Azoarcus sp. CIB: one gene and its partner. Each later gene encodes a partner of the first gene's protein in a complex. Links are inferred from orthologs where the notes say so. Each region holds a gene or a part of one and is shown on either strand. Other genes may lie near its edges. The genes, in order: xseB and xseA.

The links.
Region 2: the proteins of xseB (region 1) and xseA are in contact, whole or in part, in a cryo-EM structure (PDB 8TXR), measured with the Escherichia coli proteins. The link is inferred for Azoarcus sp. CIB from one-to-one orthologs.

The regions. Positions count from the first base shown.
Region 1 is NZ_CP011072.1:3,712,062-3,719,502, reverse strand. The notes cover bases 1,523-4,310. They hold xseB (exodeoxyribonuclease VII small subunit), read right to left. Parts: upstream 3,146-4,310; coding sequence 2,900-3,145; downstream 1,523-2,899. Other genes in these bases: AzCIB_RS16535 (aromatic ring-hydroxylating oxygenase subunit alpha), read left to right, coding at 3,273-4,310; AzCIB_RS16545 (farnesyl diphosphate synthase), read right to left, coding at 2,007-2,876; dxs (1-deoxy-D-xylulose-5-phosphate synthase), read right to left, coding at 1,523-1,983. Also shown: GTP cyclohydrolase FolE2, read right to left, coding at 1-60; more of dxs, read right to left, coding at 118-1,522; more of AzCIB_RS16535, read left to right, coding at 4,311-4,373; AzCIB_RS16530 (efflux RND transporter permease subunit), read right to left, coding at 4,459-7,441. UniProt on the Escherichia coli protein: Bidirectionally degrades single-stranded DNA into large acid-insoluble oligonucleotides, which are then degraded further into small acid-soluble oligonucleotides.
Region 2 is NZ_CP011072.1:3,508,591-3,516,227, reverse strand. What follows is about bases 2,632-5,615. They hold xseA (exodeoxyribonuclease VII large subunit), read right to left. Parts: upstream 4,820-5,615; coding sequence 3,443-4,819; downstream 2,632-3,442. Other genes in these bases: AzCIB_RS15635 (MotA/TolQ/ExbB proton channel family protein), read left to right, coding at 5,123-5,615; AzCIB_RS15645 (superoxide dismutase), read right to left, coding at 2,716-3,303. Also shown: AzCIB_RS15660 (ABC transporter substrate-binding protein), read right to left, coding at 1-560; AzCIB_RS15655 (RBBP9/YdeN family alpha/beta hydrolase), read right to left, coding at 815-1,498; AzCIB_RS15650 (sulfate ABC transporter substrate-binding protein), read right to left, coding at 1,530-2,540; more of AzCIB_RS15635, read left to right, coding at 5,616-5,731; AzCIB_RS15630 (ExbD/TolR family protein), read left to right, coding at 5,747-6,166; lpxK (tetraacyldisaccharide 4'-kinase), read left to right, coding at 6,226-7,239; AzCIB_RS15620 (Trm112 family protein), read left to right, coding at 7,220-7,411; kdsB (3-deoxy-manno-octulosonate cytidylyltransferase), read left to right, coding at 7,414-7,637. UniProt on the Escherichia coli protein: Bidirectionally degrades single-stranded DNA into large acid-insoluble oligonucleotides, which are then degraded further into small acid-soluble oligonucleotides.

The DNA of each region.
Region 1 (7,441 bases):
CTGACGACTGTCGTTGGCGTTCTGGACGTCAGGAATGGCGTGGCTCTCGTGGGATTTCATGTCGCGTTCTCTGTTTGGTTGCTGCGGGTCAATGCTACCATTTCCCGACAAATTCGCTCAGCTATTGCGTACATAGACGCGCTCAATGGCGCTCAGTATTCCCGCGGGGTGCAATCCGACCTGATCGAACAGCTGGCTTTGGTCTCCATGATCAATGAAATGGTCCGGCAAGCCAAGCCGCAGCAGGCGGGGCCGGTGCGGCAGGCTTTCGAGCACGCGTGCGACTTCGGACCCCGCGCCGCCGATCACCGCGTTTTCTTCCAGCGTCACGATCAGTTCGTGGCTGGCGCTCAGTTCTTCGATCAGTGCCGCGTCGATGGGTTTCACGAAGCGCATGTTGGCGACCGTCGCGTCGATCTCCTCGCCGACGACGAGCGCATTGGTCAGGAGGCTGCCGAAGGCGAGCAGGGCGACCTTCCTGCCCTGGCGGCGGATTTCGCCCTTGCCCAAGGGCAGTTCGGTCATCGCGGTCTCGGGGCGCACGTTCATGCCGCTGCCGCGCGGATAGCGTACGGCCGTGGGGCCGTTGTGCCGGTAGGCGGTGTAGAGCATCTGCCGGCATTCGTTCTCGTCGGCGGGCGTCATCACGACCATGTTCGGGATGCAGGCGAGGTACGACAGGTCGAAGGCCCCGTGGTGCGTGGCGCCGTCGGCGCCGACCACGCCTGCGCGGTCGATCGCGAACACGACGGGCAGGTTCTGCAGCGCGACGTCGTGGATCAGTTGATCGTAGGCGCGCTGCAGGAAGGTCGAGTAGATCGCGACGACCGGCTTGAAACCTTCGCACGCGAGACCGGCTGCAAACGTTACGGCGTGTTGCTCGGCGATGCCGACGTCGTGGTAGCGCTCGGGGAATTCCTTCGCGAAGCGCACCATCCCGGAACCTTCGCGCATTGCCGGCGTGATCCCGATGACCTTGTCGTCACGCGCGGCGATGTCGCACAGCCAGTCGCCGAAGATCTGGGTATAGGTGAGCTTGCCGCCGCCCTTGCCGCTCTGGATGCCTGCACGGTGGTCGAAGCTCGAGACGCCGTGGTAGAGGATGGGGTCGGCCTCGGCGAGCTTGTAACCCTGACCCTTGCGCGTGATCACGTGCAGGAACTGCAGCCCGTTGAGCTTCCTGAGGTTCTGCAGCGTGGGGATCAGCGCGTCGAGGTCGTGGCCGTCGATCGGTCCGTAGTAATGGAAGCCGAATTCCTCGAACAGCGTGCCCGGCGTGATGAGGCCCTTGACGTGCTCCTCGACCTTGCGGGCGAAGTCGAGCATCGGCGGGGCGACGCCGAGGACCTTTTCGCCGGCGCGACGCGCGGCGTTGTAGGTGCTGCCCGAGAGCATGCGCGCGAGAATTTTGGTCAGCGCCCCGACCGGCGGCGAGATGGACATCTCGTTGTCGTTGAGGATCACCAGCAGGTTCACGTCGCTGGTATCGCCGGCGTTGTTGAGCGCTTCGAAGGCCATGCCAGCCGACATCGCGCCGTCGCCGATGACGGCGATCGAGCGGCGTTCGCCATCGCCGCGGTCGCGTGCGGCCACCGCCATGCCCAGCGCGGCCGAGATCGAGGTGGAGGAGTGGGCGGTTCCGAAGGTGTCGTACTCGCTCTCGCAGCGCCGCGGAAATCCGGAGATGCCGTCGAAACGGCGCAGCCCACTCATCGCCTCGCGGCGCCCGGTCAGGATCTTGTGGCCGTAGGTCTGGTGGCCGACGTCCCAGACGATGCGGTCGTCGGGCGTGTCGAAGATGTAGTGCAGGGCAATCGTGAGTTCGACGGTGCCGAGGTTCGACGACAGGTGTCCGCCGGTCTTCGATACCGACTCGATCAGGAAGGCGCGTAGTTCGGTAGCGAGCGCATGCAGATCGCGCCGCTCGAAGCGGCGCAGGTCGTGTGGCGAGTCGATGCGGTGCAGCAGGGGGTACTGAGGCATGTGGATGTCCGGCAGAGCGGAATTCAGAATCGGCGGTGAACGATGAAGTTCGCCAGTTCGTCCAGCCTGGCGGCTGCGGCGCCGAAGGACGCGATGGCGTCACGGGCGTCGGCAAGCAGGACGTCGGCCAGCGTGCGCGCTTCGGAGAGGCCCAGCAGCGTGACGTAGGTCGGCTTGTTCTGGTCCGCGTCCTTGCCTGCCGTCTTGCCCAGCGTCGCGGTGTCGGCCTGGGCGTCGAGGATGTCGTCGACGACCTGGAACAGCAGGCCGACGAGCTTGCCGTAGCGGTCGAGGCGGGCCAGTGCGTCGGGGGCGAGCGGGGCGCCGCACTGCGCGCCGAGCAGCACCGAGGCCCGGATCAGGGCGCCGGTCTTGTGGATGTGCATGAACTCGAGCTCTTCGCGCGTGAGTTGCTTGCCCACTGCCCCGAGGTCGATGGCTTGGCCGCCGGCCATGCCGCGCGACCCGGATGCGCGACCGAGGAGCGTGATCATCTCGAGTTGCACGGCGGGGTCGTCGTTCACGCGGCCTTCGGCGATGGTCTGGAAGGCGAGCGCCTGCAGCGCATCGCCCACCAGCAGCGCAGTCGCCTCGTCGTATTCGACATGCACGGTCGGTTTGCCGCGTCGCAGGACGTCGTCGTCCATGCAGGGCAGGTCGTCATGGACGAGGGAATAGGCATGGATGAGTTCGACGGCACAGGCGACGCGGTCGAGGCGCTCGGGGGCGGCGCCGGCGATCTCGCCGGCAGCATGCACGAGGAGCGGGCGTACGCGCTTGCCGCCGCCCAAAGCAGCGTAGCGCATCGCGTCGTGCAGGCGTTGCGGCGCAATGGACGCTTCGGGGAGGATCGTGCCGAGGGCGATTTCGGTGCGGTGCTGGACGCTTTCCATCCAGGCGGCGAAATGATTCCCGCTCACTTCGGGCTCCTCCTGTCTTCGGGTTTGTCGAGCGGGGCGAGCGTGCCGTTCTCGAGCTGGAGCACGCGCTGCTCGGCCGCCTGCAGGGTTTCCTGGCAATATTTCAGCAGGCCGGCGCCGCGCTGGTAGTGCTCCAGCGCTTGTTCCAGCGTGATGTTGCCGGTTTCCATTTCCTGCACGATCGATTCGAGTTCGGCGATGGTCGATTCGAAGGATTTCGGCGAGTTTGCCGTCTTTGCCATGACTCGAAGCGGGGCCAGTAAAAGGGAGAAAAGTAACCGATCGGGCTACTGGCGGTCAAATTACTTCTCGCCTAAAATGGTCTGCTGGTTTTTCCGAATTTCTTGACTTTTCATGGGAGGTTCGGGGGTGTCCGACCTTGCTTCCAAGGCCAAATTGTCCCCGGCGGTGTCTCAGTTGCCGGTGTCGGCGTATTTCGACGAAAGCATCTTCGAACTCGAAAAACGTCTGTTGTTCCAGGCCGGGCCGGGCTATGTCGGTCATGAGTTGATGGTGCCGGAGGTCGGTAGCTACCGGTCGCTCGAGTGGCTCGATCATTCCAAGCTTCTGTTTCGCAGCGGAGACGGTGTTCATCGGCTTTCGAACATCTGCCGTCATCGTCAGGCGATCATGCTCGAAGGTTCCGGCAAGACCGAGCGCATCGTCTGTCCGATCCACCGCTGGACCTACGGCCAGAAGGGTGAACTGCTCGGCGCGCCGCATTTCCCCGAGAACCCCTGCCTCAACCTGAAGCGCGATGCGCTCGAGAACTGGAACGGTCTGCTGTTCGCCGGGCCGCGTTCGGCCGCAGCCGATCTCGCCGGCATGAACGTGGCCGAGCAGTTCGATTTCTCCGGCTACAAACTCGACCGCGTCGAGATCCACGAGTGCAAGTACAACTGGAAGACCTTCATCGAGGTCTATCTGGAGGACTACCACGTCGTGCCCTTCCATCCGGGGCTGGGCAACTTCGTGACCTGCGACGACCTGACGTGGCAGTTCGGTGACTGGTACTCGGTGCAGCGCGTGGGGATCACCTCGCTCGCGAAGCCGGGCTCCGCGAGCTATCAGAAGTGGCACAAGGCGGTGCTGGACTACTACGGCGACAAGCGGCCGGAGCAGGGAGCGATCTGGCTCACCTACTATCCGAACGTGATGGTGGAGTGGTATCCGCACGTCCTGGTGGTCAGCACGCTGATTCCGACGGATGTGAACCGCACGACCAATGTCGTCGAGTTCTACTATCCCGAGGACATCGTCGAGTTCGAGCGCGAGTTCGTCGAGGCCGAGCAGGCTGCGTACATGGAGACGGCGATCGAAGACGACGTGATCGGCGAGCGCATGGACCGCGGCCGTTGGGCGTTGCTGCAGGAGGGGCGCAACGAGGTGGGGCCCTACCAGTCGCCGTACGAGGACGGGATGCAGCACTTTCACGAGTTCTATCGCCGCATCATGGGGGAGCATTTCTGATACGCGATGTCGGCGCATGGTGCGTTTCGGCGCCGTGCGCCGAGCGCAAAAAACGGGTCGCCTGCGGGCGGCCCGTTTTTTTATATCAGGAGCGGCGCAGGTTGGTGTCTGTTGTTGCCTGTTCGTCCCGGATTGCTGTGCGGCGGTCATGCTGTTTGCGCCAGCGCGCGAGCGCGTCGTCGACGAGTGTGTAGACGACCGGAATCACGAGCAGGCTCAGGAGGGTCGAGGTGACCAGTCCGCCGATCACGGCGATGGCCATGGGGGCGCGGAAGGAGGGATCGACACCGATGCCGAGTGCGATCGGCAACATGCCCGCGCCCATCGCGATGGTGGTCATGATGATCGGGCGTGAGCGCTTGCGGCAGGCGTCAATCACTGCGTCGAGTCGCGACATGCCCTGGTCGCGGCGCGCAACGATGGCATATTCGACGAGCAGGATGGAGTTCTTGCTCGTGACACCCATCAGCATGATGAGACCGATCAGGGAGGGGAGCGAGAAGCTGCTGTCCGCCAGAATGAGGGCGACGAAGGCGCCACCCAGCGCCAGCGGCAGTGCCGCGAGGATGGTTAATGGCTGCGTAAACTCGCGGAACAGCAGTACGAGGACGACGTAGATGCACAGCACCCCGGTGAGCATGGCGATGCCGAAGCTCGTGAAGAGGGTGCGCATTTCGTCGGCATCGCCGACCGGTTGCCAGGAGAGGCCGGCGGGGAGCGATTGGAGCGCAGGCAACGCGCGCACGTCCGCCTCGACCTCGCCCATCGGGCGGGATGTGAGCTCGATGTCGAAATTGATATTGCGGCGCCGGTCGAAACGGGCGATCTCGGAAGGGCCGCTTTCGATTCCGATATCGGCGACGGTGCCGAGCATGACGTAGCCTTGGCTGCCGGGGACGGGCAGGCGTGCGAGGAGGTCGATGTCGCTGCGTGCGGCCTCGGGCAGCCGGACGACGATGGGGATCTGGCGCTCCGACAGGTTCAGTTTGGCGAGTCCGAAGTCGTAATCCCCCGCGGTCGCGATGCGCAGGGAGTCCGAGATTGCCGCCGCCGTCACGCCGAGATCGGCGGCGCGGGCGAAATTCGGCCGGACGACCACTTCCGGGCGCACCAGGCTTGCGCTCGAGGTGATGTTGCCGACCCCATGGATCGTGCGCAGCTCCCGCTCGACCTGGCGCGCGACGCGGGACAACATTTCACCGTCGTCACCGACGACGGTGAACACGTATTTTTCGCCGCTTCCGCCCAGACCGACGCGTACCCGGACGCCGGGCAGGGCGTGCAACGCTTCGCGCAACTGCGCTTCGATTTCCTGTTTGCTGAGCGTGCGTTCGTTTCGCGGGGTGAGGTTGATCGTCAGGGATGCCTTGCGCACTTCCGGGGCTCCGCCTGCCGTGAAGGCGTCGGTCCCGGCGGTACCCCCCCCGATCGCCGTGTACACGCGCTTGACGTGCTCGTTGCGCTCGAGGATCGCGCGCGCCTGCTCTGCTACGCGGTAGGTGTCGCGGAAGTGGCTGCCCGGCGGGAGCTCGACCGAAACGAGCGTCTGGGCGAGATCGTCGGGCGGCATGAAGGCGGTGGGCAGCAGGGGGATCAGGGCGAGTGAGCCGACAAAGAAGCCGGTTGCCGCAAGCATCGTCAGCCAGCGTCGGTGCAGGCAGGCGCGCACCCATTTCAGGTACAGGGTCGTAAGGCGCCCTTCCTGCGCCTGATGAGCCATCGGGCGCAGCAGATACGCCGACATCATCGGCGTCAGCATGCGTGCGACGAGTAGCGATGCTGTCACGGCGAGGGCCGCGGTCCATCCGAACTGCTTGAAGAACTTGCCCGATACGCCGCTCATGAAGGCGGTTGGCAGGAACACTGCGACGAGCGTGAACGTGGTGGCGATGACCGCGAGCCCGATCTCGTCGGCGGCTTCCATCGCGGCCTGATAGGGCGTTTTGCCCATGCGCAGGTGGCGCACGATGTTCTCGATTTCGACGATGGCGTCGTCGACGAGAATGCCGATCACGAGCGAGAGCGAGAGCAGCGTCACGACGTTGATCGAGAAGCCGAGGTATTCGATGCCGATCAGCGCGGGCAGCACCGAGAGCGGGAGGGCCGTCGCGGCGACAAAGGTGGCGCGCCAGTCGCGCAGGAAGAACCACACGACGATGACCGCGAGGATGGCGCCCTCGGCCAGCAGCCATAGTGAGCCGTGATAGCCCTCGCGCACCGGATCGACGAAGTTGTAGGCCTCGCGGAACGTGATGTCGGGGTGCGTCGCGGACAGCTCTTGGATGCGGCGGGCGACGCCCTCGGCGACCTCGATCTCGCCAGCGCCGCGCGCGCGCACGATCTCGAAGCCGACTACCGGCTTGCCGTCGAGGAGTGCGGCCGAGCGCCGCTCCGCCACCGTGTCTTCGAGCCGGCCAAGGCTGCCGAGGCGCAGGTGGCGTCCGTCACTGAGGACGATCTCCATGTCCGCGAGTTCGGCAGCACTCATCGCCGTTGCGAGCGTCCTGACGGCCTGCTCGCCGCTGCCCAGTTCCGTGCGCCCGCCCGACGATTCGAGCTGGGTGCGCCGCAACTGGCGGGATATGTCGGCAACCGTGACGTTGAGCGCGAGCAGGCGCGCGGGGTCGAGCTCCAGGCGCACCTCGCGCGTGGCGCCGCCGACACGGGTGATCTGTCCGACGCCGGGAACCGAGAGCAGGGCCTTTGCGACGGTATTGTCGACGAACCAGGACAGGGCTTCCTCGTCCTGCGTCGCGGAGCCGACCGTGTAGGTGACGATGGGCAGGCCCGACAGGTTGAAGCGCTGGATCACCGGATCGCGCAAATCGCTCGGCAGGTCGGAGCGGACGCGTGAGAATGCGTCGCGTACGTCGTCGACGGCTTCCTGCGTCGGCTTTTCGAGATGGAACTCGGTGGTGATCGTCGCCACGCCATCCTGGATGCGGGTGTAGATGTGCTTGACGCCCTGCAGTGTCGCGATCGAGTTCTCGACCTTGCGCGCGACTTCAGTCTCGAGCTGTGCCGGCGCAGCGCCGGGCAGGCTCGCGCTCAGTACGACGGTCGGAAGG
Region 2 (7,637 bases), 200 kb from region 1 along the record:
TGCGGCCCCCACACCACACCGGCGTCGACCTGGCCGGATTTCACCGCCTCGATCACCGCAGGCGGATTCTTCAGCTCGAAGATCTTCAGGTCGTTCTTCCAGTCGATCTTCTCGTCGTGCAGCGCGCCGCGCAGCACCGCATCGCCCGTCGCCAGCCGCACCGTCGCCACCTTCTTGCCGCGCAGGTCGCCGATGTTGCGGATCGACGCCGCCTTTTCGGGCGTCACGACCAGCGCCGCGTCCAGCCCCATGATGCCGCCGATGACCTTCAGGTCCGCCCCCTTCGCGTAGTGCGCGAGCGGCGCAGTGGTGCCGAAGGCACCGACGTCGAGCTTGCCGGCGGTAACGGCATTGAGCCCGTCGGCCGAGTTCTGGAACTCGATCAGCTCGACGTCCAGCCCCTCCTGTTTGAACAGGCCGTATTCCTTGGCGACGAAGAACTTGGCGTGGCCGGTGACCGGCAGGTAGCCCACCTTCAGACTCTCCGCCTGTGCGGCACCGGTTGCCGCAAGCAGAGACAGTGCGAGGAGGCCGGCGCGTGCGATTCGAGATGGATGCATTGGAATTCTCCCTGGGCAATGTGCGACGTCCGCGGCCCGCGCCTCATGCGCTGCCGCCGTCCTATGCACAAAATCTACGCGGCGGCGGCGCGCTGACGAACCAAGAAAAATTCGGATGTATTGCAGCGGGGAAGATAACGGGCGCTTATCGTCGGATGCGATAAGCGCGTACGGCACGGCGCCCGCCGTCGGCCGGACCGTAGTCCGTCCGTGGGCGGGCGCCGCTGCTGCCTGGGTCGTGAGGGTGGGAGGACTTAATCCGGATCGCCGGGCCGCAGCTCGAGCGAACTGCGCGTGTGATGGCGCAGGCGCGCGAGTGCGCTGCGCCGGCCCTTGTGCGATTCGCGCCGGCCGGAGATCGCCCCCAGCGGCAGATCCTCGTGGACCTGCTGCATGCCGTCGAGCAAGTCGCGGCAGTAGGGCCAGGCGCCGAAGCCGGCGTCGACGTTGATGTGTCCGGCAGCGCCTATATTGATGAAGCGCGCCCCCCAGCGGTCGGCCCAGTAGGCCGCGACCGTCAGCCGCACCCAGGGGTCGTTGGTACTGGCGATCACGGCGCAGGGAAAGCCGAGCTGCCCCTGCGGCAGCCACTGCCCGAGGTCGTCGATCGGCCCGGCGGTTTCGTCCTGCAGTCCGAGTGGGTCGAAGCGGGCCGGATCGGCCGGCGCGACGAGCAGCGCCCCGGCCACCCGTTCGGGCCGGTCGGCCGCCGCGACCACGCTCGCCAGGCAGCCGAAGCTGTGGGCGACGATCCACACCGCGTGCGCCGACTCGTCGATCTCGCGCCGTACCGCTGCCGCCCAGCGCGCCAGCACCGGCGCCTCCCAGTCGACGCCGCGTACGCGCCGCGCGTCCGGCAGGCGCTGTTCCAGCCACGTCTGCCAGTGGTCCGGACCGCTGCCGTGGAAACCCGGCACGATCAGCGTCGTGTGTCGCATGCGCGGCTCTCCGTGCGTCGTGATGAGCGGATCAGCGCGTGAAGATCTGGTCGAACACGCCGCCGTCGTCGAAGTGCGCCTTCTGCGTCTTCGCCCAGCCGCCGAACAGGCCGTCGATCGTGAAGGTCTTCAGCTTCGGAAAGCGCGCCACGTCCTTAGCGTCGGCCAGCTCCGGCTTCACCGGGCGGTAGTAATGCTGTGCCGCGATCTTCTGTCCGACCGGCGAGTACAAATATTCCACGTAGGCCTTCGCCACCTCCGCCGTGCCGCGTTTCGCCGCGACTCCGTCGACCACGGTGACCGGCGGCTCAGCGAGGATCGACACCGACGGCACCACGATCTCGAACTTGTCCGGGCCCAGCTCATTCACCGACAGGAAGGCCTCGTTCTCCCACGCCAGCAGCACGTCGCCGATGCCGCGCTGGACGAAGGTGTTGGTCGCGCCGCGCGCGCCCGAATCGAGCACCGGCACGTGCTTGAACAGCTCGGTCACGAACGCCTTCGCCTTCGTTTCGTTGCCGCCCGGCTGCTGCAGCGCGTAGCCCCACGCCGCGAGATAGTTCCAGCGCGCGCCGCCCGAGGTCTTCGGATTCGGCGTGATCACCTCCACGCCCGGCTTCACCAGGTCGCCCCAGTCCTTGATGCCTTTCGGATTGCCCTTGCGCACGAGGAACACGATCGTCGACGTGTAGGGCGAGCTGTTGTGCGACAGGCGCTTCTGCCAGTCGGCGGGGAACTTGTTCGTCTTCGCCGCGATCACGTCGATGTCGTAGGCCAGCGCCAGCGTCACGACATCCGCCTCCAGCCCGTCGATCACCGCCCGTGCCTGCTTGCCCGAGCCGCCGTGCGACTGCTTGATCGTCACGTCCTGGCCGGTCTTCGCCTTCCAGTGCTTCGCGAATTCGGGGTTGAAAGCCTGGTACAGCTCGCGCGTCGGGTCGTAGGACACGTTCAGGAGCGTCGTCTCCGCCTGCGCGGTGCCGATCAGACCGGCGGTGAGTGCGAGCGCCAGCAGGCTGCGGCGGATGAGGCTGGTCGTCATGGTGTTTTCTCCCTTGAATGGAATTCGATGGAGAAAATCTACCGTCGCGCGCTTATAAGCTGAACCAAGAAAATCTGGAAAGTATATTCAGAAACGGCGCGGCCTCCGCCCATGCTCTGCATGGGGGAGGCCGCGCGGCCGACCTCGCGGGAGGTCGGCGAGTGTCGCACGGGGATCAGGCGGCGAAGTTTTTCGCGGCGAAGTCCCAGTTGGCGAGGCTGTTCAGGAAGGTCGCGACGAAGTCCGGGCGACGGTTGCGATAGTCGATGTAGTAGGCGTGTTCCCACACGTCGATACAGAGAAGGGCCTTGTCGCCGGTCGTCAGCGGGGTGCCGGCCGCGCCCATATTGACGATGTCGACGCTGCCGTCGGCCTTCTTCACCAGCCAAGTCCAGCCCGAACCGAAGTTGCCCACGGCCGAGGTCGTGAAGGCCTTCTTGAAGTCCTCGAAGCTGCCCCACTTGGCCTTGATCGCGTCGGCCAGCGCGCCGGTCGGCTCGCCGCCGCCGTTCGGCTTCATGCCGTTCCAGAAGAAGGTATGGTTCCACACCTGGGCGGAGTTGTTATACACGCCGCCGGCGGGGGCCTTCTTGATGATCGCCTCGAGGTCGAGGTTCTCGTACTCGGTGCCCTTGATCAGGTTGTTCAGGTTGGTCACATAGGCCTGGTGATGCTTGCCGTAGTGGAACTCCATGGTCTCGGCCGAGATGTGCGGAGCCAGGGCGTCCTTGGCGTAGGGCAGGGGGGGCAGGGTATGTTCCATTTGTTCTCCTTCCTGTTTTGTTTCAGGGTTGTCGGGGTCAAAGCCTGACTATTCTAGTCGGGATTTAACCCCGCTGGCAATCCTGCGGGCCATGCTGCCTGTCCGCGGGGAAATCTCGCGGCGCGCGCAGGCGCGCCCCTCATGCTTCCGTGCTATTCACGATAGCACGCAGGCGCCCGATTGCGAGTTCCACCGAAATTTCCTTTCCTGCCGCCGTCTCGTCGGCGGTCCGCAGGATGCGGCCCTCTGCATCGCGCGTGATGCTGTAGCCGCGCGCCAGCACCGCCTGCGGCGCCAGGTGCTGCAGGTGGGTCGCCAACGCGGCGAGCCGCTCCGCGCGACGCTGCACCAGTTGCTCGCCCGCTGTGCCCAGCCGTTGCGCCGCGCGGACGCAGCGTTCCATCTCCCGGCGCAGGTCGGGCTTGCGGGCGACGAGGCGCAGTTCCAGGACGCGGCGTGCCCCTTCGAGGCGCTCCAGGCGGCGCGTCATCGCCACACCCAGGCGGGCGGCGAGCCGTTCGCTGCGTTCGCACGCGAGCCCCAGCCGCTCGCGCGGATGCACCAGCCGCAACGCCGCCCGGTCCAGCCGCTGGGCCAGCCCGTGTAGACGCCGCTCCATCCGGGCCGACAGGGATCGCTCGATTTCACCCACTCGGGCGCGCGCGGCGTGGTAGCCCGCGCTCGCCAGTTCGGCGGCGCCGGTGGGCGTCGCCGCGCGCACGTCGGCGGCGAAATCGGCGATCGTGAAATCGCTCTCGTGACCCACACCGCTCACCACCGGCACCGTGCACGCGCGGATCGCCCGCGCCAGCCCCTCGTCGTTGAAAGCCCACAAGTCCTCGATGCTGCCGCCTCCGCGCACCAGCAGCAGCAGGTCGATGCCGTCTTCCGCAGCACGTGCATGGGCCGTCCGCACGGCTTCCGCGAGCCTTGCGCCGGCGTCCGCGCCCTGCACCGGCGAAGGGTATAGGACGACCTCCAGATGCGGCGCACGCCGCTGCAACGCCGCCAGTACGTCCTTCCATGCCGCGGCCGCGGGCGAAGTCACGACGCCGATGCGGCGCGGGTAGGGCGGTAGCTCGCGCTTCGCGGCCGGATCGAACAGACCTTCCGCCGCGAGCTTCTCCTTGAGGCGCAGGAAGGCCTCGAACAGGTTCCCCTGTCCGGTCTGGCGCAAGGCCTCGACACTGAGCTGGAAATCGCCGCGTGCCTCGTACAGCGTCACGAGCGAACGGGCGTCCACGCGCATCCCGTTCTCGGGGCGGAACGGCAGCAACTGGGCGCGATTGCGCCACATCGTGCAGCGAACCTGCGCCTGGGCGTCCTTCAGCGTGAAATACAGGTGGCCCGACGGCGCCCGCGTGAGGTTGGAAATCTCGCCGCTCACCCACAGCAGCGGGAAGCGGGCTTCAAGCGTCTCGCGGGCCACCCGGTTGAGCGCGGAAACGCTGATCGCCCGGCCGGCGCCGTTCGTGTCGTCGGGGTCGCCGAGGGGGAGGGCTACGATGTTCTGCATGGGCGGGATTGTAGCGGAATCCACAAGGGCTCCGTTCTGTCAATGGTGACTTTACGAACCCCTGAAGTATTTAAGGATATTTTCAAGTTACTGTTTTTAAATGAAAAAATTGTTGCTTAATTTTTCAGCGAAGTAAGAAAACGCTTGTTGCGCCAGCTATTTGGCGATTAATTCGCGAAGAATCCACAAACTTATCCACAGGTTTTGTGGATTCTTGCCGTCTCCATGACAAAGGATTGCGCCCTTGCCGTGTTGGCTGCCCGGGGTTAGAGTTCTTCTTTTTTCGAGCTCCGGAGTTCCTGCGTGTTCGCGCTCATCCAGTCCGCGGGCTGGCCCGTCTGGCCCCTCCTGCTGGTATCCATCGTTGCCGTCGCCCTCATCATCGAACGGGGTATGACCCTGCGCCGTTCGCGCATCGTGCCCGACGGGTTGCTCGACAAGGTTCTCGCCGACCTGCGCCAGAAGGGCGCCACGTCCGAGATGGCCAATCGCGTCGCCGCCCATTCCCCGCTCGGGCGTGTGCTTGCCGCGGGTCTGCGCAACGTCAGCAGCTCGCGCGAAGTCATGAAGGAGGCGATCGAGGAAACCGGTCGCGCCGTCGCGCACGAACTCGAGCGCTTCCTCAATGCGCTCGGCACCATCGCGTCGATCGCCCCGCTGATGGGCTTGTTCGGCACCATCGTCGGCATGATCGACATTTTCGCTGCCCAAGGCGGGGCCACGACCAACCCGCAGCAGCTCGCACAGGGCATCTCGACCGCCCTTTACGCCACTGGCCTGGGCCTGACCATCGCAATCCCCTCGATCATCTTCTGGCGCCATTACCGCGCGGTTGTCGATGGCTTCGTCGTCGACATGGAGCAGCAGGCGATCAAGCTGGTCGAGGTCGTGCACGGCGACCGTCGCCCCTGAGCGGGAATGCAGCGCATGAACTTCCAGCGCGGACGCAAGCACGAAGCCCCGGACATCAACCTGATCCCGCTGATCGATGTCCTGCTGGTTCTCATCATCTTCCTCGTCCTGACGACGACCTATTCCAAGGTGTCGGGGCTGGAGATCAACCTGCCCACGGCCGACACCAAAGCGGCGGAAGTGACACCGAACGAGATCGTCGTCGCCGTGAACGCGGCCGGCGACGTGCTGGTCAACCGCCAGCCGGTCGGCGACAAGAGCATCAATGCGATCGCCGCGGCGCTCGGTCGCGCCGCGCCCGCCGGCGGTGCGGACCCGGTAATCGTCATCACGGCCGACGCCAAGGCCGCCCACCAGAGCGTCATCGATGTGATGCAGGCGGCGCAGCGTGCCGGCCTGCCGCACATCACCTTCGCTACCCAGTCCGCTCCGTGAGCCATTTCGCCGCCGGGGCGTCGCCCACGCCGCAGTCGCGGCTGTGGCGCCGCTGATCCATGGCGCGCAGCAGTCCTGGCTGGTGGCAACGCCGGTCGCCGGTTGCGTTCCTGCTTTGCCCCCTGTCGGCGCTGTTTGGAGCGCTCGCCGCGGCGCGGCGCGGTCGTTACCGCAGTGACCCGTGGCGTGTCGAACACCTGCCCGTTCCCGTCATCGTCGTCGGCAACATCGCCGTCGGTGGAAGCGGCAAGACGCCGGTCGTGGACTGGCTCGTGCGCCAGCTGCGTGCCGCAGGTTGGGTGCCCGGCGTGGTCAGTCGCGGCTATGGCGGCAGGGTCGGCGGAGTTGCCGTCGTCCCGGCCGACGGCGATCCCGCGCTGTACGGCGATGAACCCGTCCTCCTCGCGCGCCTGACCGGCTGTCCTGTCGCCGTCGGCGCGGACCGCCCGGCCGCCGCGCGCGCGCTGCTCGCCGAACACCCCGAATGCAACGTCATCGTGTCCGACGACGGGCTCCAGCATTACCGTCTCGCGCGCGACATCGAAGTCGTGGTCGTGGACGAACGCACGCTGGGCAATGGCTGGCTGCTGCCCGCCGGCCCGCTGCGCGAGCCGGTTTCCCGGCTGCGCGACGTCGACCTCGTGATCGCGCACGGCTCGCTCTCCGCCGGCCTGAAACAGACGATCGGCGACGCGCCGGTGTTTCTGATGCGGCTCGAAGGCGATACCTTCATTTCCTTGCACGATGCCGCGAAACAATGCCGGCCCGACGCATTCCGCGGGCGCCGCGTGCATGCGGTCGCGGGCATCGGTCGTCCCGAGCGTTTCTTCGACCAGTTGCGCGCGATGGGGCTGGACGTCGTGCCCCATCCGTTTCCCGATCATCACCCGTTCACCGCCGCCGATCTCGCGTTCGCGCCCGGCGAGGCGAAAGTCCTGACCAGCAAGGATGCGGTAAAATGCTCGGCTTTCGCGCCTGCCGATACCTGGGAATTCCCGGTAAGGGCTCAAATCCCGGCGGGCGCTGCCGAACATATCCTGGAGAAACTGTCGCATGGACGCCAGACTGCTTGAAATCCTCGTGTGCCCCGTCTGCAAGGGCCCCCTCGACTTCGTCAAGGACAAGCAGGAGCTCGTTTGCAAGGCCGACCGTCTCGCGTTCCCGATCCGCGACGGCATTCCGGTGATGCTCGAGGAAGAGGCGCGCCAGCTTCCCGCCGAAGAAGTCGACGCGCTGCGCCGCTGAGCATGGCGGGCTTCCACGTCGTCATCCCGGCGCGCTACGCGTCGACGCGCCTGCCGGGCAAGCCGCTCGCGGACATCGGCGGCAAACCGATGGTGGTGCGCGTGCTCGAGCAGGCCCGCAAGGCGGGGCCGCTGTCCGCGTGGGTCGCGACCGACGATGCGCGCGTCGTCGATGCCGTGAACGCTGCCGGCGGCGACGTGCTGATGACGCGTGCCGATCACCCCAG